2 regions of the Brevundimonas sp. T2-11 genome follow, and region 1 is predicted to be linked to the other one. Evidence: predicted binding sites of a transcription regulator. Region 1 holds the regulator's gene; the other holds the start of a gene.
The links. The regulator LexA, encoded in region 1, represses DNA repair genes until DNA is damaged. The targets are predictions, from matches to a motif close to ATGTTCNCNANNTGTTCT.

Region 1 (10,971 bases):
GGTGCGGCTGCGGGCCACGGTGCGGGGCGAGCCCCCGGCGCCGGGGACGGCGGTGCGGCTCTATGGCATTCTGAACCCGCCGCCGGCGCCGGCCAGTCCGGGGGCCTATGATTTCGGTCGCAACGCTTTCTTTCAGGGCATGGGCGGGACTCTGTTCGCGCTCGGCGAAACGCGACCGACGGTCCTGCCTGAGCCGCCGTGGCGGGTGCGTATGGCGATGAAGATCAATGCGGCGCGCTATGCTCTGGCGCAGCGGATCGTGGCGCGGCTGGGTGAGCGCACCGGCGGGATCGCCGCCGCCATGACCACGGGGCACGAGACCTGGATCGGGCTCGAGGATCTGGACGCCATGCGCGATTCCGGGCTGGCGCACATCCTGTCGATCTCGGGCCTTCACATGGCCATTGTCGGGGGCTTCGTCTTCTTCGCTGTGAGGTTGGGCGTTGCGGCCTGGCCGTGGCTGGCGCTGAGGGTGTCGGGCAAGAAGGTGGCGGCGGTCGCGGGCCTGATCGCGGTCGGGACCTATCTGGCGGTGTCGGGGGCGCCGCCGCCGGCCGAGCGGGCGGCGATCACCGCCTCCATCGCCTTCGTCGCTATCCTGCTGGATCGTCAGGCGGTGACCATGCACGCCCTGGCGGTGGCGGCCTTCGTCGTCCTGTTGTTGCAGCCCGAGGCCATCGTCACACCGGGGTTCCAGATGTCGTTCGCGGCGACGGCGGCCCTGGTCGCTCTGGTCGAGGTCTGGCCGCGCCGGATCAAGGAGATTTCCGCGCCCTGGCCCATCGTGGCGGCGCAGCGGCTGGGCAGTTGGCTGCTGGTCGCCTGCACCGCCAGTCTGGTGGCCGGCATGGCGACGGGTCCGTTCGCCATGCAGCATTTCAACCGCACCGCCATCTATGGGCTGGTGGCCAATCTGGGAACGGCGCCGATCGCGGACTTCATCCTGATGCCGGCCCTGGCGCTGGGCGCGGCGCTGGAGCCTTTGGGATTGGGCGCGCCCTTCCTGTGGCTGGCGGGCAAGGGCGTCGATCTGATGCTGGCCATCGGTCACTGGACGGCGGGCCTGCCGGGGGCGGTCCAGACCATCGCCAGCGCACCGGCGGCGGCCCTGCCGATCGCCTTCCTCGGCATCCTGTTCATCTGCCTGTGGCGCGGGCGGTTGAGGTGGCTGGGCCTGCCCTTGGCGGCGGCGGTGCTGATCTGGCCGCGACCGGCGGCGCCTGATCTGTGGATCGGCGACGGCGGGACCAATGCGGCTTGGCGTCAGGCAGAGGCGGCTGTCGTGGTGCGGCCCGGCGTAAGGCAGTTCGCGGCGGACCTGTGGTCGCGACGGCGTGGGCTGGAACTGACGCCGAGACCGGAAGAAGGCTGGTCCTGCAAGCGATCCTTCTGCGCGCCGGAAACCAGCAAGGCCGGGCCGGTCGCCCTGTGGTGGGGCAAGAAGCCGCCTTCGGTCGAGCAGTTGGACGCGATGTGCCGCTCGTCGCAGGTCGTCAGTAGTCGCGCCGAGCTGTTGAGCTTGCCGGCGTCATGCGCCGAAAGGCTGGTGCTGGACGGCGTAGACTATGGGCGCGGCGGCTCGGTCGAGCTGTGGCGCGTCGGTGCGGGCTGGAAGGCGGTGTGGGCGGCGGACGTCAGGGGGCAGAGGCCCTGGACCCGACAGGCCGATCCCGACTTCAGTGATAGCGGCGGATAAGGCCGACCAGCTTGCCCTGAACCGCGACCTGATCCGAGCCGTAGATCTTGGTTTCGTAGTTGCGGTTGGCGGGCTCCAGCGCGATGGAGGCGCCCTTCTTGCGCAGGCGCTTCAGCGTGGCCTGTTCGCCCTCGACCAGGGCCACCACGATCTCGCCGGACGAGGCGTCAGCGGTCGATTTGATGATGACCATGTCGCCGTTGAGGATGCCCGCCTCGATCATCGAGTCGCCCTCGATCTCGAGCAGATAGTGTTCGCCCGCGCCCAGCATGGTTTCGGGCACCGGATAGCGGGCGGTTTCATGCTCGATGGCGTCGATGGGCGTGCCAGCCGCGATCTTGCCCATCAGGGCCAGTTCGCGCGTGTCGTTGGCCGGTTCGGCCGCCTTGGGGCGACCGCCGCCCTCGATCACGCCGGGCTTGAAGCCCGCATGGCCGCGCGGCGCGCCCGCCGTGGCCTGTTCCGGCAGCTTGACGACCTCCAGCGCGCGGGCGCGGTGGGCCAGGCGGCGGATGAAGCCGCGCTCCTCCAGCGCCGTGATCAGGCGGTGGATGCCCGACTTGGACGCCAGATCCAGCGCCTCCTTCATCTCGTCGAAGGAGGGCGAGACGCCCGTTTCCTGAATCCGTTCGTGAATGAACATCAGGAGTTCGTGCTGCTTCTTGGTGAGCATGGGCGCAGGGCTTCCAGAACAAGGCGTGAACCGTTGTCGATGTTCTGTAAGTGTTCTTGCTGAATGTCAACTCGACGGGTTTCGGGGGACGTTGTCGTCAAACCCAATGACAGCAGGATTTCCATCGGCAGGGAGGTTTGCCACTCAAAGCAGTCCCTCGGGATGTCGTCTAAGGGTGGGAAGCGGACCTAGAGCGCATCGTATCGCCAAGGCGTCGCGCCGGATTGGTCTCGGACTCCGAACGCGATCAGACGCCCATCACGAAAAGTCGCGAAATCGCCTGCAACGCCGCCGGGCGCGTCGGATACAATGACAGTCTCAGCATCGAGCCGACGGACATAGCCACCCGCCGCTAGGCGGGTCTCGGCGGGCTCTTGTTCAGCCGTTTTGCAAATGGTGATGAGCTTGGACCAGTGGCATTGAAACGTTCCTGCATCCTCGAAAGTCATTGGTTCGACTAAAACAGTGTGTCCCGGTTCAGGGGGGCCATCGAAGGTAAGGCTGGTGTCGTGAGCGGAGAGCGGTTGCTCCAGGGTCACGGTAGCGATGATCTGCCCTTTTCCATCTCGGGCGACAAACCGTTGCTGTTCGGTCGTGTGCTCGTCGAAGCACCCGCCGCCCAAGACCAGCGTTGCACCGACAAGAATCCTAACGGCCGGCAAATCGAACATCGTCATCTAGATATATGAGCGGACGCAGTGGATGTCCGCAACGGTTCGACTGCGGACATTTCCTGCCAAGCCGATATCCGACACTAGCTCAGTGACAGCAGGGTCCTCGTCGCCGCCTCCACATCCTCCTGACGCATCAGGCTTTCGCCGACGAGGATGGCCTGGGCGTGGGCGTCGGCGACGCGGGCGACGTCGTCGGGCGTGAAGATGCCGCTTTCGGCCACCAGCAGGGCTTTCACGGGGCTGAGCATGGACAGGCGCTCGGTGGCGTCGAGGTCGACCTCGAAGGTGCGGAGGGATCGGTTGTTGATGCCGACCAGGTCGCCGTCCAGCTTGCAGGCGCGGGCCATTTCGGCCTCGTCATGGGTCTCGATAAGGGCGTCCATGCCGAATCGTTCGGCCTCGGCCAGCAGGTCGGCGGCCAGGGCGTCGTCGACCATGGCCAGGATGATGAGGATGCAGTCTGCGCCCAGGGCGCGGCTCTCGGCCACCTGCCAGGGATCGACCAGGAAGTCCTTGCGCAGGCAGGGCAGGGCGACCGCGTCGCGGGCGGCGGCCAGGAAGGCGTCGTCGCCCTGGAAGCTGGGGCCATCGGTCAGGACGGACAGGCAGGTCGCGCCGCCGCGCTCATAGGCTTTCGCGAGGGCGGGCGGGTCGAAGTCGGCGCGGATCAGGCCCTTGGACGGGCTGGCCTTCTTGATCTCGGCGATCAGGGCGGGGCGGCCGGTTTCCTCGGCCACGCGTTCCAGTGCGGAGCGGAAGCCGCGCGGGGCCGACGCCTGGCCGGCGAGGGCCTCGACGGCGGACTGAGAGGTCGCAAGCTTGCGGGCGGCCACGTCTTCGCGCTTGTAGGCGGCGATCTTCGCCAGAACGTCGGTCATGCGGCCTCGTCAGGATCGATAGGGGTGTTGGTGACGCGCACCAGGGTTTCCAGCGCGGCGGCGGCGCGACCGTCGTCGATGACGGCGGCGGCCAGTTCGGCCCCTTCACGCAGGCCGGCGGCGCGGTCGGCCACGACGAGGGCAGCGGCGGCGTTCAGCACGACGATATCGCGATAGGGGCCACGCTCGCCCGCCAGCAGGGCCTTCAGCGCCGCCGCGTTATGCTCGGCGTCGCCGCCGCGCAGATCGTCCAGCGTCGCCAGCGGCAGGCCGGCGTCAGCGGGGGTGACGGTGAAGCGGCGGACAACGCCGTCCTTCCACTCGGCCACCTCGGTCGGGCCTGTGGTGGTCATCTCGTCCAGACCCTGACCGTGGACGGTCCAGGCGCGGCGCGCGCCGAGGCGGCCCAGCACCTCGACCAGGGGCTCCAGCAGGGTTGGATCATAGACGCCCATGACCTGACGATTTGCATGAGCCGGATTACAAAGCGGCCCCAGGAGGTTGAAAACCGTGCGGAAACCGATCTCGGCCCGGACTGGCCCGACGTGACGCATGGCCCCGTGATAGGTGGGGGCGAACAGGAAGGCGATGCCAGCCTGATCCAGGGCGCGGGCCTGTTGCGGGATGGTGGCGTCCAGGTTGACGCCCAGGGCGGCCAGGACGTCGGACGAGCCGGACTTTGAGCTGATGGCGCGGTTGCCGTGCTTGGCGACCTTGAGCCCCGCGCCCGCCAGAACGAAGGCTGCGGCGGTCGAGACGTTATAGGTGTGCTGGCCATCGCCGCCGGTGCCGCAGGTGTCGATCACATCGTCAAACGGATGATCCAGCGACAGGGCGGCCTCGCGCATGGCGGTGGCGAAGGCGACGATCTCGTCCACCGTCTCGCCTCGGATGCGCAGGGCGGTGACGGCGGCGGCGACCTGCGACGGGGTCGGCTCGCCCCGCAGACAGGCCGAGAAGAAGGCATGGGCTTCGTCCGGGGTCAGGACATGCCCGTCCACCAGCTTGCCCAGCAGAGGCTTGAAACCGTCCATAGCCTCAGACCGTCGCCAGTCGCTTGACGCCCGCCAGATCGAGGAAGTTGGCGATCATGTCGTGGCCGTGCTCGGTGGCGATGGATTCCGGGTGGAACTGAACGCCGTGGATCGGCCGGATGCGGTGGGCCAGCCCCATGATCTCGCCGTCAGCGGTCCAGGCGGTGACTTCCAGCTCGTCCGGCAGGGTCTCGCGGCGCACGGCCAGCGAGTGATAGCGGGTGGCGGTGAAGGGCGAGGGCAGGCCCTTGAACAGGCTGCGGCCCTCATGCTCGATCGGCGAGGTCTTGCCGTGCATCAGGGTCTTGGCGCGGATCACGTCGCCGCCGAACGCCTGGCCGATGGCCTGATGGCCCAGGCAGACGCCGAAGATCGGCATGTCCAGCGGCGCGGTTTTCAGGATAGGCAGGCAGATGCCGGCCTGATCGGGATCGCAGGGACCGGGCGACAGCAGCACGGCCTCGGGCTTCAGCGCCCAGGCTTCTTCCACCGTCAGGTCGTCGTTGCGGACGACATGCGTCTGGGCGCCCAGCTCCGCGAGGTAGTGGACGAGGTTGTAGGTAAAGCTGTCGTAGTTATCGACGACGAGGATCATGGCAGGGTTCTTAGGACGGGAGGGACGACGCGCCAAGCGAAGGCGGACTGAAAGCGGACGTTAAGCTGTCCGCGCGATACAGGAGCATCGCCATCGGAAGAAATCCGTCTTGACCCGCTTAGAAGCCATCCGCGACGCCCAGGCCCTGCTCGACGAGCCGACCACAGAAAAACCCAAGCCGCTGCGCCTGCTGGCGGCGGCGGCCTTCGCCGCGACGGCGGCGGTGTTGCTGGCGGGGACCATGGTCGTGGGCCCCGGCGTGTCGTTCGACCAGGGTTCCACGGTTTCCAATCCTTAGACTGAGCCGTTCGCGCCCTGGCCGCGAGTGGTCGCGGTGAATCGCCACGCGTCCTCGGCCGCCTTCATCGGGGCGCGGGCCTTGGCCAGGGTCTCAGCGTATTCGGCGGCGGGATCGCTGTCGGCGACGACGCCCGCGCCAGCCTGAACGAAGATCTTGTCCTGGGCGAACATGGCGGTGCGCAGGACGATGCAGATGTCCGCCTCGCCATTGGCCGAGATATAGCCCACGCCGCCGCCGTAGCCGACGCCGCGTTTCTCGGTCTCCAGTTCGTCAATGATCTCCATGGCCCGCACCTTGGGCGCGCCGGACAGGGTGCCGGCGGGCAGGGCGGCCAGAAGCGTGTCCACCGCGTCCAGCCTGGGATCAGCCGCGCCGTTGACGTTGGAGACGATGTGCATGACCTGGCTGTAGCGCTCGACGACGAAGCTCTCGGTCACCTCGACCGAGCCGGGCGATGAGACGCGACCCACGTCGTTGCGGCCCAGGTCCAGCAGCATCAGGTGCTCGGCCCGTTCCTTGGGATCGGCCAGAAGTTCGACCTCCAGCGCCTTGTCCAGTTCCGGCGTGGCGCCGCGCGGGCGGGTGCCGGCCAACGGACGGATGGTCACGCGGCCGTCCTTCAGCCGGACCAGGATTTCCGGGCTGGACCCGGCCAGCTGGAAGTCCACGTAGTCGAGGAAGAAGAGATAGGGCGACGGGTTGCCGCGACGCAGCGACCGATAGAAGGCGAACGGGTCCTGGCTCCAGGGCGCAGAGAAGCGGTGGGCCAGCACGACCTGGAAGATGTCGCCCGCGGTGATGTAGTCCTTGGCCCTGGCCACCATGGCGTCGAACCCGGCGGCGTCGACCGGCGAGTGGAAGTCGGGGGCGGGAATCGGCTGGGCTTCACGCTGGATCGGCAGGGGACCGCGCAGGCGGTCCTCGAAGTCGTCCAGGCGTCCGATGGCGGCATCGAAGGCCGTGTCCGCATCTGCGCCGCTGTCGGGATAGGCGGCGGCGATCAGGACGATCTCGTGCTTCACCGAATCGAAGATGGCGACCAGCGACGGGCGCGCCATGACGGCGTCGGGCAGGTTCAACGGGTCGGGGTTAGCCGGGCCCAGCGGCTCCAGCAGGCGCACCATGTCGTAACCGAAGACACCGAACAGGCCGGCGGCCATGGGCGGCAGATCGTCGGGCAACTCAAAACGGGTGGCGGCGATCAGGGCGCGCAGGGACTCCAGCGCAGGGCGATCTTCGGGCGTGAACCGGTCGGCGAGGACAGCCTCGCCTCGCGCCATTTCGGCCTGACCGTCACGGCAGCGCCATACGACGTCGGGAGCCAGGGTGACAAAGGAGTAGCGGCCGTTGACCGCGCCGCCTTCGACAGACTCGAAAAGGCTGGCGTAGGGCCGTCCGTGTCCGACCTTGAGGAAGGCCGAAACCGGCGTCTCCAGGTCGTCGATCAGGCGACGAACGACGACCTGGGGGCGGCCTGATTTCAGGCCAGAGACAAACGCGGCGCGTTCAGCTTCCTGTCCGACGCCTGCGCTCATTTCTTGGCGGGCGCAGGGGCGGCCGGAGCCGCCGGAGCGGCTGCGGGAGCTTCGATGCCCAGGGCGGCGATGGCGGCGGCGGGATCGTTCTTGGCCTTCACTCGCGCCGCAGCGGCGTTGACGCCTTGTTCGATCATGGTGTTTGCCAACTCCTGGGTCAGACGCGGGCGAACCTGTTCGACCAAGGGGGCGGCCAGGGCGGGAACGGCGGCATGAATGCCGTCGACGCGACCCACGACGAAGCCGGTCTGGGTCTGGCCCGTGAAGACCTGATCCTTGCCTTGACCGAAGAGGCCGCGCAGGACGCCCTCGCCCAGCTGCGTCTGGGTTTCACGGCTTTGCTGGACGCCGGCGCGCGTCATCAAGGAGGCGTTGACCGAGGCGGCGACCTTGGCGATGTCCTCGCCGCCGCGAACCCGCTGGGCGAGTTCCTCGGCCTTGGCCGAAAGCCGGCGAGCGTTCTCACGCATGGTCCATTGCTGGGCCAGAGGAGCGCGAACTTCAGCCAAGGCGGGCAGAGCGGCGGGACGGATGTCGTCCACGCGGACCGCGAAGTACTGGCCTTCGCCAGCGTCGATCAGTTCGCTCTCGCCACCCTTGGCCAGGGCGTAGGCCGACTCGAAAATCTGACGCGGGGCGTTCATCGGCTGACCGTCAGGCAGACGGCCATCGGCGGTGACGGGCGGCAGTTGAACCAGTCGCGCGCCAACGGCTTGGGCGGCGTCGGCCAGGTTCTTGCCTTCCTGGCGAGCCTTTTCGTACTGCTCGACCTTGGCGTAGGTAGCGGCTTTGACGTCTTCAGCACGCAGTTCCTCCACCAGGGCACCGCGGACGCTCTCAAGCGTGGCGGGAGCGCCCGGCGTGACACCGGTCAGCTTGGCGACGGTGAAACCGACCCGGCCTTGGATCGGGTTGGAAACCTGATTGACGGGCAGGGCGAAGACGGCGGCGCCGACGGCGGGATCGCCCAGGGCGCTCTGCGGCGTGTCGTTGTAGTTGCTGACTTCGATCTTGTTGGCGGCGGCGACTTCGGCCGGGGCCTTGCCGGCGCGCAGGTCGGCGGCGATGCGGTCAGCGGCGGCCTTGTTCGGCACGGTCAGGGTGACGAAGGTGCGCTTCTCGGGATTGGTGAGCGCAGCCTTGCGGAACTCGAAGCGTTCGCGAATGCGCTCCTCGGTAATCGGGGCAGGCTGGCTGTTGGGGCCAGGGTTGAAGAGCACGATCGAGATCATGCGGAATTCGGGACGGCGCAGTTGGGCGGCGTTCTCGTTGATGTAGGCGGTCAGCTGGGCGTCGGTCGGAGCCGGTGCGGATCCCGCCATGGCCTGTGTGACAGTGAACCAACGGCCGTCGCGCGTCTCGAGCGCCTGGCCGGCCAGCAAGGCGCCGTAGATCCGCGGCACGCGGGCGCCTGCGAAGACGCCGGCGCTGAACTGGCTGACGACATACTGGTCGCGCAGGTCCTGCTCGAGCATTTCGGACGTCAGCCCCTGCGCGGCGAGCGCCTGCTCATAACGATCCTGATCGAACTGACCGCTGACCTGATTGAAGAAGGCCGGAATCTGGCGGATTTCTTTCAGCACCAGCTCCTTGCCGGGTCTGATGCCGGCGTTCCAGGCCCAGGCGAGGAAACCCATCCGCTGCGTCTGGGTTTCCAGATACTGGGTGTGGATGTTCTCCTTGACCATGTCCTCGAAGGACACGGGGCGGCCAGCCTGCTCCTGAAGATTGGCGCGTACGCGCTCGAAGTCGCCGCGGAACTGCTGCGCGCTGATGCTGCGATCACCGGCGTCGATGACGTGTTTCGGGCTGAAGCTGGAGAAGACATCCGACTGAGCGCCCACAACCAGGAAGCTGAGGATGATCAAGGCGAACAGGCCCGCAGCCCATTTCGACTTGGAGAAGTTGCGGAACAGCGTGATCATCGAGACAGAAACCTGACGAGGGCCGGCGTCAAAGGGGCGCCAACGTCGCGTATAGGGGCAGTCCCTAGGGCGCCGCAAGCGGACCCGCCGCAACATCTTGGCTTCCGCGACAACGGTGCCTAAAGAGGCGGCCATGAAACAATCTGTGAAGCTGGTCGCCGGCAACTGGAAAATGAACGGCCTGGGCGCGAGCCTTGGCGAGGCTGAGGCCCTGGCGAAAGCCCTGCAGGAACAGGCTGCGGCCTGTCGTGTGGCCCTGTGCCCGCCCGCGACGCTGATTGAGCGGATGGGGCGCGTTCTGGCTGATACGCCCGTCGAACTGGGCGGTCAGGACTGCCACGCTGAAACTTCGGGCGCGTTCACCGGATCTGTGTCAGCCGCCATGGTGGTGGACGCTGGCGCGCGTCTTGTGATTCTTGGACACTCCGAGCGCCGCGCCGGCTTTGGCGAGACCGACATTGACGTCGCCGCCAAGGTTGAAGCTGCACTGACGGCGGGTCTGGAGCCCATCGTCTGTGTTGGCGAGACCCTGGCTGAACGTGAAGCCGGGCAGGCGGTCGAGATCGTCAGCCGTCAGGTGGCGGGTTCTCTGCCGACGGTGCTGGCGGGCAAGGCCTTCGCGGTCGCCTATGAACCGGTGTGGGCGATCGGCACCGGACTGACCCCGACGCTGGAGCAGATCGAGGAGGTTCACGCCGCAGTGCGCGCCGCCATGGTCGCCAAACTCGGCGAGGGCGGTCGTGTCGCGCCGATTCTGTACGGCGGTTCGGTCAAGCCGTCGAACGCCGTCGAAATCCTGGCTGTGGCGGAAGTTGGCGGGGCCCTGGTCGGCGGCGCCTCGCTGAAGGCCGAGGATTTCCTGGGCATTATCCGCGCCGTCTAGGCGAGGTTTTCGAGCTACACTTCGTTCGGCGTTTGCCCCGGTCCCGCATCGGTGTTAGACGCCGCCGCTTGATCGGCGCATCTGCGCGCCCACATGATTGACACCATGCTCCAGACCATCTTGCTCGTCGCCATGATCCTGATCTCGGTCGCCCTGACGGCCGTGATCCTGCTGCAACGTTCCGAGGGCGGCGCCCTGGGCATGGGCGGAGGCCCGTCGGGCTTCATGACCGCGCGCGGCGCGGGCAACCTGCTGACGCGGGCCACGTCGATCCTGGCCATCGCCTTCTTTGTTTGCGCCATCAGCCTGACCATCGCCGGCAACTTCGCTCGCGGTTCGCGTTCGGTGATCGACGCCGACGCCGTCGGCGCCATCGCCGTCGGCAATGAGCAGCAGTCGGCTCCGGCCGAGCCTGCAGCTCCGACGCCGGCGGCGCCCGCCGCACCGTCGCTGGACGATCTGGAAGCCAGCCTCCCGGCCGCTTCCGCTCCGGCCCCGGCGCCCGCGCAGTAAGCGGCCGACAGATAAGAAATCCCTGAAAGCGCGCCGCACGGCGCGCTTTCTTCTTTTGTTCAACAGTTGTTTTGCGTCGGGCCATGCTCCCGCCGCGAATCATGGAGTAAGGTGTCCGCCCATGGCTCGCTATGTGTTCATCACCGGCGGCGTGGTTTCCTCGCTAGGAAAAGGCCTCGCCTCCGCCGCTCTCGGCGCTCTTTTGCAGGCACGAGGTTACAAGGTCCGTCTGCGCAAGCTGGACCCCTATCTCAACGTCGATCC
Region 2 (10,971 bases), 920 kb from region 1:
CGTCGTCGCGGTCGGCGCTTCGCCCTTCCTGTCGCCACAGGCCCCCAGAGCCAGCGGCAAGGTCAGGGCGGCGGAAGCGGTCAGCAACAGGCTGCGAAGCGTCATGTCGGGCGTCTCGTCGGCAGAAGGGCGAAGAAAAAGGAGAAGCCCATCAACGGCCAAGCTGGCCTGTGGTTCAAGCGGTAAGGGGGCTTTTTACGCCGGGGCGCCGATCTGCCCGCTCAGCCTTTGCGCCCGCGCGCGCGTCTCGCTATACCGCCCGCACGATATTCCTTCCCTGATTAAGAGACAGAGGCAGAGCATGGCCAAGATCAAGGTCGCCAACCCCATCGTGGACATCGACGGCGACGAAATGACCCGGATCATCTGGCAGATGATCAAGGACAAGCTGGTCTTCCCCTATCTGGACCTGGAGCTCGACTACTACGACCTCGGCATGGAGCACCGCGACGCCACCGACGATCAGGTGACGATCGACGCGGCCCACGCGATCCAGAAGCACGGCGTCGGCGTGAAGTGCGCCACCATCACTCCGGACGAAGCCCGGGTGAAGGAATTCGGCCTGAAGAAGATGTGGAAGTCGCCGAACGGCACCATCCGCAACATCCTGGGCGGCGTGGTCTTCCGCGAGCCGATCATCTGCTCGAACGTGCCGCGTCTGGTTCCGGGCTGGACCCAGCCGATCGTCGTCGGCCGTCACGCCTTCGGCGACCAGTACAAGGCCACCGACTTCCTGATGCCGGGCGCCGGCACCCTGTCGATCAAGTTCGTCGGCGACGACGGTGAAGTCATCGAGCACGAAGTGTTCAAGTCCCCGTCGGCCGGTGTGGCCATGGGCATGTACAACCTCGACTCGTCGATCCGTGACTTCGCCCACGCCTCGTTCAGCTACGGCCTGGCCCGCAACTACCCGGTCTATCTGTCGACCAAGAACACGATCCTGAAAGCCTATGACGGCCGCTTCAAGGACATCTTCCAGGAAGTGTTCGACGCCGACTACGCCGAAGAGTTCAAGGCTCGTGGCCTGACCTACGAACACCGTCTGATCGACGACATGGTGGCCGCCGCCATCAAGTGGTCGGGCGGTTTCGTCTGGGCGTGCAAGAACTACGACGGCGATGTGCAGTCGGACATCGTGGCGCAAGGCTTCGGCTCGCTGGGCCTGATGACCTCGGTCCTGATGACGCCGGATGGCAAGATCATGGAAACCGAAGCCGCCCACGGCACGGTGACCCGTCACTACCGCCAGCATCAGAAGGGCGAGGCCACCTCGACCAACTCGATCGCTTCGATCTTCGCCTGGTCGGCCGGTTTCAAGCACCGCGCCAAGCTGGACGACAACGGTGCGCTGCTCGAGTTCGCCGAGACGCTGGAACGCGTCGTTGTCGAAACCGTCGAGTCGGGCTTCATGACCAAGGACCTGGCCCTGCTGGTCGGCGACCAGCAGTCGTGGCTGACCACCGAAGGCTTCCTGGACAAGGTGTCCGAGAACCTGCGCAAGGCCCTGCCGAACATCGGCTAGTAGCGCTACCGCGCTTCGCGCTGCTTGAGCGCGTAGGTGCGAATATCAAGGCCCGCTGGAGAAATCCGGCGGGCCTTTTTGCTGCGCGCGTCCCGGAATGACACCGGGTGTTAACGACGCCCTTGAGCCCCCCGTCGAACCATGCCCTTAATGCTGTTGGGGGTTTTCGAGGTTGTGCCGCAGCATGTCGCTTACCCGTCGCGTTCGTAGGGCAGGGGAGGGCCGATGAACCGGAAACTGATCATTCGACTGGGGGGCGTCGCCGTGGCGGCCTTCGTTCTGGCCTATGCGGCCTCGCCGTTCCTGGCGGCGCGGTCGCTGGTGCAGGCGGCCAGGAGCGGCGACGAACGGGCGCTGGAGCGTCAGGTCGATTTTCCAGCCTTTCGGGCCAGCCTCAAGGACGAGCTGAGCGCCCGCATGGTGTCCGAGATGCGCAAGGACAGCCGACTGGGCGACAGCGGCCTGTCGGGTCTGGGCATGCTTCTGGCCCCGGCCCTGGTCGGCGGCGCGGTGGACGCCTTCGTCACCCCCCAGGCCATATCGGCCATGGTGCGAGAGGGCGAGGCGCCCAAGCCGGACCTGGCCAAGGTCGAACCGGAGACCGGACCGAAGCCTGAGGACCAGTCCGAGAGCAAGAAGGTGCGCCAGTCCTGGAGCTACCGCGACCTCGACACCTTCGCCGTCACCCTGACCCGCGACGACCAGCCGGACGAGCAGGTCTCCCTGCTGATGAAGCGCCGCAACCTGTTCGGCTGGAAGCTGGCGGGGATTGATCTGAGCAGGCCGGAGTAATGACTTCCCTCTCCCGGCGGGAGAGGGCTTGAGCGCACGGCGGCGCAGCCGCCGTTCTTGCGCGAAAGGGTGAGGGGCTTGTCCCATCAGTCGGCGAAAGCCGTCGCGCGACGCCCTTCGGCCGACTTTACCGTTGAACCCTCACCCTTTCGCCTTCGCCAATCGCTGCGCTCTTGGAGGCTCAAACCCTCTCCCATTGGGAGAGGGTAGAGGTAAGATCAGCCCTTCAGGGCCGCGCGGATGGCGTTCAGGCCATCCTCGGCCTTCGACCCGTCCGGGGCGCCGCCCTGGGCGAAGTCGGGCTTGCCGCCGGCGCCCTTGCCGCCCATGGCGATGACGGCGTCGCGGGCCAGGTCGGCCGCGTTCACCTTGCCGGCCATGTCCGGGGTGGCGGCGACGGTGATGGCCGCCTTGCCGTCGACGACGCCGACCAGGGCGACGACGCCCGAGCCGAGCTGCTTCTTGAAGTCCTCGGCCACGCCGCGCAGGCCCTTGCCGTCCACGCCGTCCAGAACGCGGGCGATCAGCTTGACGCCGCCGATCTCTTCGGGGGCCGCATTGGCGCCCGCGCCGCCGCCCAGGGCCAGCTGCTTCTTCAGGTCGGCGACCTGCTTCTCCAGCGTCTTGACCGAGGCCTGCAGGCCCTCGACGCGGGCCGGAACCTCGGCGGTCTGGATCTTGAAGCCCTGGGCCAGCGAACGCGCGACATTGGCCTGATCCAGCAGGAAGCGGCGTGCCGCCTCGCCGGTCAGGGCCTCGACGCGGCGCACGCCGGCGGCCACGCCGCCTTCCGAGACGATCTTGAACAGGGTGATGTCGCCGGTGCGGAAGACGTGGGTGCCGCCGCACAGTTCAACCGAATAGGCGCCGGGACCGTTCAGGGCGCGGCCGATGGTCAGGACGCGGACCTCGTCGCCGTACTTCTCGCCGAACAGGGCCACGGCGCCGGCCGCGATGGCGGCGTCCGGCGTCATCAGCTCGGTCGTGACCGGGACGTTCTGGCGGATGACGGCGTTCACCTCGTCCTCGACGCGGGCGATCTCCTCGTCCGTCATCGGGGCGTTGTGGCTGAAGTCGAAGCGCATGCGCTCGGCGTCGACCATCTGGCCCTTCTGGGCGACGTGGGCGCCCAGGACGTTCTTGACGGCGGCGTGGAAGAGGTGGGCGGCCGAGTGGTTGGCGCGGGTGGTCGGGCGCGAGCCTTCCTCGACCGTGGCGGTCACGGATGCGCCGGTCGCCAGGGAGCCCTGGGTCACCTGGACCGTGTGAACATGCAGGTCGCCGCCGTGCTTCTTGGTGTCCAGGACGCGGCCTTCGCCGCCGCTCCAGACGAAGGCGCCCTTGTCGCCCGCCTGACCGCCGCCTTCGCCGTAGAAGGGGGTCTTGTCCAGCAGGACCTCGACCGTTTCGCCGGTCGCGGCGGACGCAGCCTCGGCGCCGTCCTTGACGATGGCCAGGACCTTGCCCTCGCCGGTTTCGGACTCATAGCCGGTGAACTCGGTGCCGCCGTGCTGGTCGCGCAGGGCCAGCCAGGCGCCGGCCGAGGCCGTCTGGCCCGAGCCCTTCCAGTGCTCGCGCGAGCGGTCGCGTTGCTCGGCCATGGCGCTCTCGAAGCCGTCGACGTTGACGCTGAAGCCGCGACGGCGGGCTTCGTCCTGCGTCAAGTCCAGCGGGAAGCCGTAGGTGTCGTACAGGGTGAAGGCCGTCTGGCCGTCCAGCATGTCGCCGGCCTTGAAATCGGCCGTCGCCTGATCGAACAGGTTCATGCCGCGGCCGAGCGTGGTGCGGAAGCGGATCTCTTCCTGCTTCAGCGTGTCCTCGATGAAGGCCTGGGCGCGGCCCAGTTCCGGATAGGCCTCGCCCATTTCCTGCACCAGGGTCGGCACCAGACGGTGCATCAGCGGATCGGCGGCGCCCAGCAGGTGGGCGTGGCGCATGGCGCGGCGCATGATGCGGCGCAGGACATAGCCCCGGCCCTCGTTCGAGGGCGTCACGCCGTCGGCGATCAGGAAGGCGGTCGAGCGCAGGTGGTCGGCGATGACCCGGTGCGACGGGGCGCGCTCGCCCTCGGCCTTGGTCGAGGTCAGCTCTTCCGAGGCGTTGATCAGGCTCTTGAACAGGTCGACTTCATAGTTGGAATGAACGCCCTGCAGGACGGCGGCGATGCGCTCCAGACCCATGCCGGTGTCGACCGACTTCTTGGGCAGTTCGCGAACGATCTCGTCGTTCTCCTTCTCGAACTGCATGAAGACGTTGTTCCAGATCTCGACGAAGCGGTCGCCGTCCTCGTCGGGCGAACCGGGAGGACCGCCGAAGATGTGGTCGCCGTGGTCGTAGAAGATCTCGGTGCAGGGGCCGCACGGGCCGCTGTCGCCCATGGCCCAGAAGTTGTCGTTGGTCGGGATGCGGATGATCTTCTCGTCCGCGAAGCCGGTGACCTTCTTCCAGATGTCGAAGGCCTGATCATCGGTGTGATAGACGGTGACCAGCAGACGCGCAGGGTCCAGGCCGAACTCCCTGGTCAGCAGGGTCCAGGCGCTCTCGATGGCGTGGTCCTTGAAATAGTCGCCGAACGAGAAATTGCCCAGCATTTCAAAGAAGGTGTGGTGACGCGCGGTATAGCCGACGTTGTCCAGATCGTTGTGCTTGCCGCCGGCGCGGACGCATTTCTGCGAAGAGGTGGCGCGCTTGTAGGGCGGGACGGCGGCGCCGGTGAAGTAGTCCTTGAACGGCACCATGCCGGCGTTGACGAACAGCAGGGTCGGGTCGTTCTGCGGCACCAGCGGAGCCGACTGCACCTTCTCGTGGCCGTCGGCCGCGAAGTAGTCGAGGAAGGTGGAGCGGATCTGTTTCAGGCTGGTCATGGCGTATCGCTCTAAGGAATTCGGGCGCGCGGGGAGAATATCGGAACGGGCGTCATATAGGGATTTTGCGCCGAGCGCATCATTGGCGCGTGATCGCGTGCGTCGGCGCGCGCTTTTCCGGCCGGGCGGGCTCTAATCGTGCAGGCGATGCGGCGTGACGATGACCCCGTCCGCGTCGGCGTAGAGCCAGTCGCCGGGGGTGAAGATGACGCCGCCGAAGGCGGTGGGGATGTCGATCTCGCCGATGGCGTCGCGGTCGGCGCGCAGGGGGATGGTGCCGACGGCCTTCACGGCGATCGGCATGGTGTCGATGACGCCGCTGTCGCGGATGGCGCCATGGACGACGATCCCGGCCCAGCCGTTGTCGATGGCGAGCTTGGCCAGGTTGTCGCCGACCAGGGCGCGTTTCAGCGAGCCGCCGCCGTTGACCACCAGCACCGCCCCCTGACCAGGGCGCTCCAGCGCCTGCCGGACCAGGGCGTTGTCGTCCAGCACGCTGAGGGTGCGGATCGGGCCGTGGAAGGCCGCCGTCTGACCGAAGCTGCGGAAGGGGATGTGGCAGACCTTCACCACGTCGGGGTGGGCGTCGCAGAGGTCGGCGGTGGCGGTGGACATGGGGAGGCTCCGGTTCTTCGCGGCCAAGTTTGCCCGGCGGGGAGGGGGAGGAACAGTCGGGACGGTGAGAAAAGAGGCGCGACTTCCTCTGGTCATGCGGGGATGTCGCTGACCGGCCCCCTTCCCCCTTGATGGGGGAAGGGTCGGGGATGGGGGTGTGGGCGTCGCCATTTATCGAGCCGTGTGTCACCCCCACCCAACCCTCCCCCATCAAGGGGGAGGGCTCAAATTTCGTCTCCAAACAAAAAAGAGGCCCGCCCGATTGCTCGGGCGGGCCGGCTCCGTCCGACCGACCCCGCGGGGTCGGTAGGCGGGTCGCGGGGACGACGGACGGAAGCGGTGTCGGAGGGCTGGATCAGCCCTCCAGATCTTGACCTTCATCAGGCTCGGGCGCGCCCAGCATGTCGTCGGCGATCTTGGCCGTGGACTGGCGCACGGCCTTCTCGATGGCGGCGGCCATGTCGGGGTTGTTCTTGAGGAACTCCTTGGCGTTCTCGCGGCCCTGACCGATGCGGGTGGAGTCGTAGGAGAACCAGGAGCCCGACTTCTCGATGATGTTGGCCTTGACCCCCAGGTCGATGATCTCGCCGATCTTGGAGATGCCTTCGCCGTACATGATGTCGAAGATGACCTCGCGGAACGGCGGGGCGACCTTGTTCTTCACGACCTTGACGCGGGTGGTGTTGCCGACGACCTCGTCGCGGTTCTTGATCGCGCCGGTGCGGCGGATGTCGAGGCGGACCGAGGCGTAGAATTTCAGCGCATTGCCGCCCGTCGTCGTTTCCGGCGAGCCGTACATGACGCCGATCTTGTGACGGATCTGGTTGATGAAGAGGACGATGCACTTGGACTTGGAGATCGAGGCCGTCAGCTTGCGCAGGGCCTGGCTCATCAGGCGGGCCTGAAGGCCGGGCAGGCTGTCGCCCATCTCGCCCTCGATTTCAGCGCGGGGCGTCAGGGCGGCGACCGAGTCGACCACCACGATGTCCACAGCGCCCGAGCGCACCAGGGTGTCGACGATCTCCAGCGCCTGTTCGCCGGCGTCGGGCTGCGACACCAGCAGGTCGTCCAGGTTCACCCCCAGCTTTTGCGCATAGACCGGGTCGAGCGCATGCTCGGCGTCGACGAAGGCGGCCACGCCGCCCTTCTTCTGGACCTCGGCCACGGTGTGCAGGGCCAGCGTCGTCTTGCCCGAGGATTCCGGGCCGAACACCTCGATCACCCGCCCGACCGGCAGACCGCCGATGCCCAGCGCCATGTCCAGTCCCAGCGAACCGGTCGAGACGCTCTCGATTTCGTTCACCTGCCCGGCCTTGCCGAGCTTCATCACCGAGCCCTTGCCGAAGGCGCGATCGATCTGTGCGATCGCCGCCTCAAGAGCGCGTTGCTTTTCGCCGTCTTCTTTACCCACGAGCTTCAATGCCGCCTGTGCCATTGGTTTTCTCTCCCTTGCCATGATTCCATTCTGGGCTTTGGGAGAGACCCGCCAGGACCCGCTCCCTCTGTGAGGCGGACTATGTGCATGGTTTGTTCTGGTTCACAAGATGTTCTCATTTGCGCGATGAGAACAAAATGCGATCTACGACCGATTTTGACGTGACCGGCGCCCGGTCCAGAAGGCGCGGGCGTCGTGAAAACGCCCACAGGCCTGGACCGTGGCGGCCAGCAGGGCGGCCTCGTCGCGCTCGCGTCGGCCGATGACGCGGCCGGCGGCGAAGGCCACGCTTGCGTCGTCCAGGGCGGCCTCGCCGGGGATGCGGTCGCGCGCCACGGCCAGATCGTTCAGTGCGCCGAGTTCGTCCTGCAGCCGTTCCAACGCCTTCAGGTAGCGGGGCCTGCGGCGACGGGCGGGGAAGAGGTCGGCGAAGAACTCGGCGGCGTAGCGCAGGCGTTTGGCGCGGATACGCAGGTGGTGCCGGGCGTCGGCGTCCAGATCGGTCAGGTCACGGGCGCGTTTCTCGACCTGATGGTGCAGCCGATCGAGGGCCTCGGCTGCGAAGGGGGCGACGGGGCCGTCCGGCAGGGGCGCCGTCTCGATCCAGGCGGTCGTCTCCAGCATCAGCAGGGCGTAGCGCGGCGAGGCGACGGCCTTGAGCACGCGATCATAGGCCTGACTCCGCATGGTCAGCAGGTGGCGCCCCAAGGGGGCCAGGTCGGGCGACGGCGCCTCGAGCGCGGTCGGGTGGAAGATGTCGCGGATGAAGACGTCGAGGTCGCGCGCGGCGTCGGCCTCATGCGCCAGCCACTTCAGTTCCGCCTCGATCCTCTCGCGATCAGCCTCTGCCAGCAGGGGCTTGAAGACGCCGACGGCGGCGCGCAGGCGGCGCAGGCCTACACGCATCTGATGCACGGCCTCGGGGCGGCGCACGACGCGCAGCAGTTCGGCGTTGGCCGAGACCTGGGCCAGACAGGCCATGGCGATGCGGCGGAAGGCGGTCGCGGTTGTCGCGTCGGGCGACAGGGGCGTGGCGACAGCGCGGCGCGGGCTGCGGCTGATCCCGTCGGCCAGCCGCCAGCCGCGCTCGGCCTTGCTCTCGAACACCGGAACGATGGCCAGGTCGCGCGCCAGCCGCCGGGCCAGGCTGAACAGGGCGGCGGATTCGCCCGCCTTCAGTTCCAGTTCCAGTTCATAGATGGGCTCGCGTTTGTCGTCCGCCGACAGCTCGCCCGCGTCGAAGGCGACCTCGATCCGGGCGCCCTCCCAGTCGACCATGCGGACGCGACGCACGACCGTGGTGGCGAAGCGGGGGGACAGGTCGTCGCGGCGGCCTTTCAGCAGCCTGTGGGCGGGGGTGATCTTGAGCGCGGCGCGGTCCAGCGCCTCGGAGACGACGGGAGCTTCCCATTCGTCGCGGGCGGTCTGGCCGGGGGCGGTCTGGCGCTTCAGGGTCTGGACGAAGCCGTCGGGCGTGGTCCGCACCCTCAGGCCGCACCCCGCCGCGCGCAGCACGCCGTCGGGGGTGTCGAAATAGACCGAACGCAGCGACTGGCTGGTCTGCGGCCCCTGCAGCGCCGGATGCCCCGACAGACGCACGACCGCGCCGGGGCCGAGCCGGAACTTCAGTTCGGTTTCGGTCGCGGACGAAGCCATGGGGGGGATTGTAGGCCTCTCGGCGTCATCCCGGAAGCAGCGAAGCTGGAGGGCGATCCTCCCCTGCGCAGCGGGGGAGGGGGACCATGCGCAGCATGGTGGAGGGGGCGAGATCGGGGACGGTGTTGCGAAAGCTGGGAGGAGGCGGCGTGCAGCGGATTGCGGGCGGTGTTTGCATCCGCCCCCTCCACCGCCTGCGGCGGTCCCCCTCTCCCGTGAACGGGGGAGGATGGGAGGTTTTAGTCCCGCGCCACCTGGAAGCCGGCGAAGGACTGGCTGACCGGCATCAGCTCCAGCGCATTGATGTTCAGGTGCGGCGGCAGGGTGGCGACCCAGAACAGGGTCTCGGCGATGTCCTCGCCCGTCATCGGCTGGGCGCCGCCGTAAAGGGCGTCGGAGGCCGCCTGGTCGCCGCTGGTGCGGACCAGGGTGAACTCGGTCTCGGTCATGCCCGGCTCGATGGAGGTGACGCGCACGCCCGTGCCGTGCAGGTCCGAGCGCAGGCCCAGCGAGAACTGGCGCACGAAGGCCTTGGTGCCGCCATAGGCGTTGCCGCCCTTGTAGGGATAGGTCGCGGCCACCGAGCTGATGTTCAGGATGGCGCCCTTGCGCGCGATCAGGCGCGGCAGCAGGCGGCGCGTGATGGTGACCAGACCGGTGATGTTGGTGTCGATCATCTGACGCCACTGATCCAGATCGGCGTCTTGCGCGGCGGCCGTGCCCAGCGCCAGGCCGGCGTTGTTGATCAGGACGTCGATGTCGCGGAAACCCTCGGGCAGGGCGTCCAGAGCGGCGTCGATGGCGGCCTCGTCGCGGATGTCGAAGGCGAGGGGATGGACCACGTCGGCGCCCAGTTCGGCGACCAGTGCGTCCAGACGCGCGGCGCGGCGGCCGGTGGCGATGATCCTCCAGCCGGCCGAGGCGAAGCGGCGCGCCGCCGCCTGTCCGATGCCCGCCGTGGCGCCGGTGATGAGGACGGTTCCGCTCATGATCTGCTCCTGTTCGCTGTCGGGGCTGTCTAGCGCCGCCGCAGCCCAGGCTCAAATGACGAAACGGCCGACGCCCTTTTCAGGAACGCCGGCCGCTTGCTCCGGGGAGAGCAGGGGAGGGTCGTCAGGCGGCCCGGTTCTTCACCAGGTCGTCGACGACCGAAGGGTCGGCCAGGGTCGAGGTGTCGCCCAGGGCGCCGATCTCGTTCTCGGCGATCTTGCGCAGGATCCGCCGCATGATCTTGCCCGAGCGGGTCTTGGGCAGGCCCGGCGCCCACTGGATCACGTCGGGCGCGGCGATGGGGCCGATCTCCTCGCGGACCTGGGCGACCAGGGCCTTGCGCAGGGCGTCGGTGGCCTCGACCCCCTTGTTCAGGGTGACATAGGCGTAGATGCCCTGACCCTTGATGTCGTGGGGGAAGCCGACCACGGCGGCCTCGGCCACGTCGTCGTGCAGGACCAGGGCGCTCTCGACCTCGGCCGTGCCCATGCGGTGGCCCGAGACGTTGATGACGTCGTCGACCCGGCCGGTGATCCAGTAGTAGCCGTCCTCATCCCGGCGGCAGCCGTCGCCGGTGAAATACTTGCCCGGATAGGTCGAAAAATAGGTGTCGAAGAAGCGCTGGTGATCGCCATAGACGGTGCGCATCTGGCCCGGCCAGCTGTCGGTGATGCAGAGGTTGCCCTCGGTCGCACCCTCCAGCACGCCGCCTTCGGCGTCGACGATCTGCAACTCGACGCCGGGCAGGGGCTTGGTGGCCGATCCGGGCTTGAGGTCCGTGGCGCCCGGCAGGGGCGAGACGAGGACGCCGCCGGTTTCCGTCTGCCACCAGGTGTCGACGATGGGCAGGCGGCCGTCGCCGACCACCTCGTGATACCAGCGCCAGGCCTCGGGATTGATCGGCTCGCCGACGCTGCCCAGCAGACGCAGGGACTGGCGGCTGGTCGATTTCACCGGGGCGTCGCCTTCGCGCATCAGCGAGCGCAGGGCCGTGGGAGCGGTGTAGAAGATCTCGACCTTGTGCTTGTCGATGACCTGCCAGAAACGGCTGACGCTCGGATAGTTGGGCACGCCCTCGAACAGCAGGGTCGTGGCCC

Region 2: recA (recombinase RecA) is a predicted target of LexA. The motif match lies at 7,327-7,344, and genes of this name have one in related genera.

The regions. Positions count from the first base shown of each region.
Region 1 is NZ_AP027920.1:1,681,436-1,692,406, reverse strand. Features, by position in the region: gene ACZ5XO_RS08440 (ComEC/Rec2 family competence protein) at 1-1,696, shown strand, start outside; gene lexA (transcriptional repressor LexA) at 1,677-2,369, opposite strand; gene ACZ5XO_RS08430 (hypothetical protein) at 2,558-3,046, opposite strand; gene trpC (indole-3-glycerol phosphate synthase TrpC) at 3,124-3,921, opposite strand; gene trpD (anthranilate phosphoribosyltransferase) at 3,918-4,955, opposite strand; gene ACZ5XO_RS08415 (anthranilate synthase component II) at 4,960-5,550, opposite strand; gene ACZ5XO_RS08410 (hypothetical protein) at 5,660-5,848, shown strand; gene trpE (anthranilate synthase component I) at 5,845-7,386, opposite strand; gene ACZ5XO_RS08400 (peptidylprolyl isomerase) at 7,383-9,311, opposite strand; gene tpiA (triose-phosphate isomerase) at 9,445-10,194, shown strand; gene secG (preprotein translocase subunit SecG) at 10,300-10,707, shown strand; gene ACZ5XO_RS08385 (CTP synthase) at 10,829-10,971, shown strand, end outside.
Region 2 is NZ_AP027920.1:2,597,713-2,608,683, reverse strand. Features, by position in the region: gene ACZ5XO_RS12725 (DUF1176 domain-containing protein) at 1-105, opposite strand, end outside; gene ACZ5XO_RS12720 (NADP-dependent isocitrate dehydrogenase) at 302-1,522, shown strand; gene ACZ5XO_RS12715 (DUF2939 domain-containing protein) at 1,748-2,314, shown strand; gene alaS (alanine--tRNA ligase) at 2,533-5,178, opposite strand; gene rraA (ribonuclease E activity regulator RraA) at 5,311-5,793, opposite strand; gene recA (recombinase RecA) at 6,149-7,228, opposite strand; gene ACZ5XO_RS12695 (CYTH and CHAD domain-containing protein) at 7,373-8,884, opposite strand; gene ACZ5XO_RS12690 (SDR family NAD(P)-dependent oxidoreductase) at 9,124-9,873, opposite strand; gene acs (acetate--CoA ligase) at 9,998-10,971, opposite strand, start outside.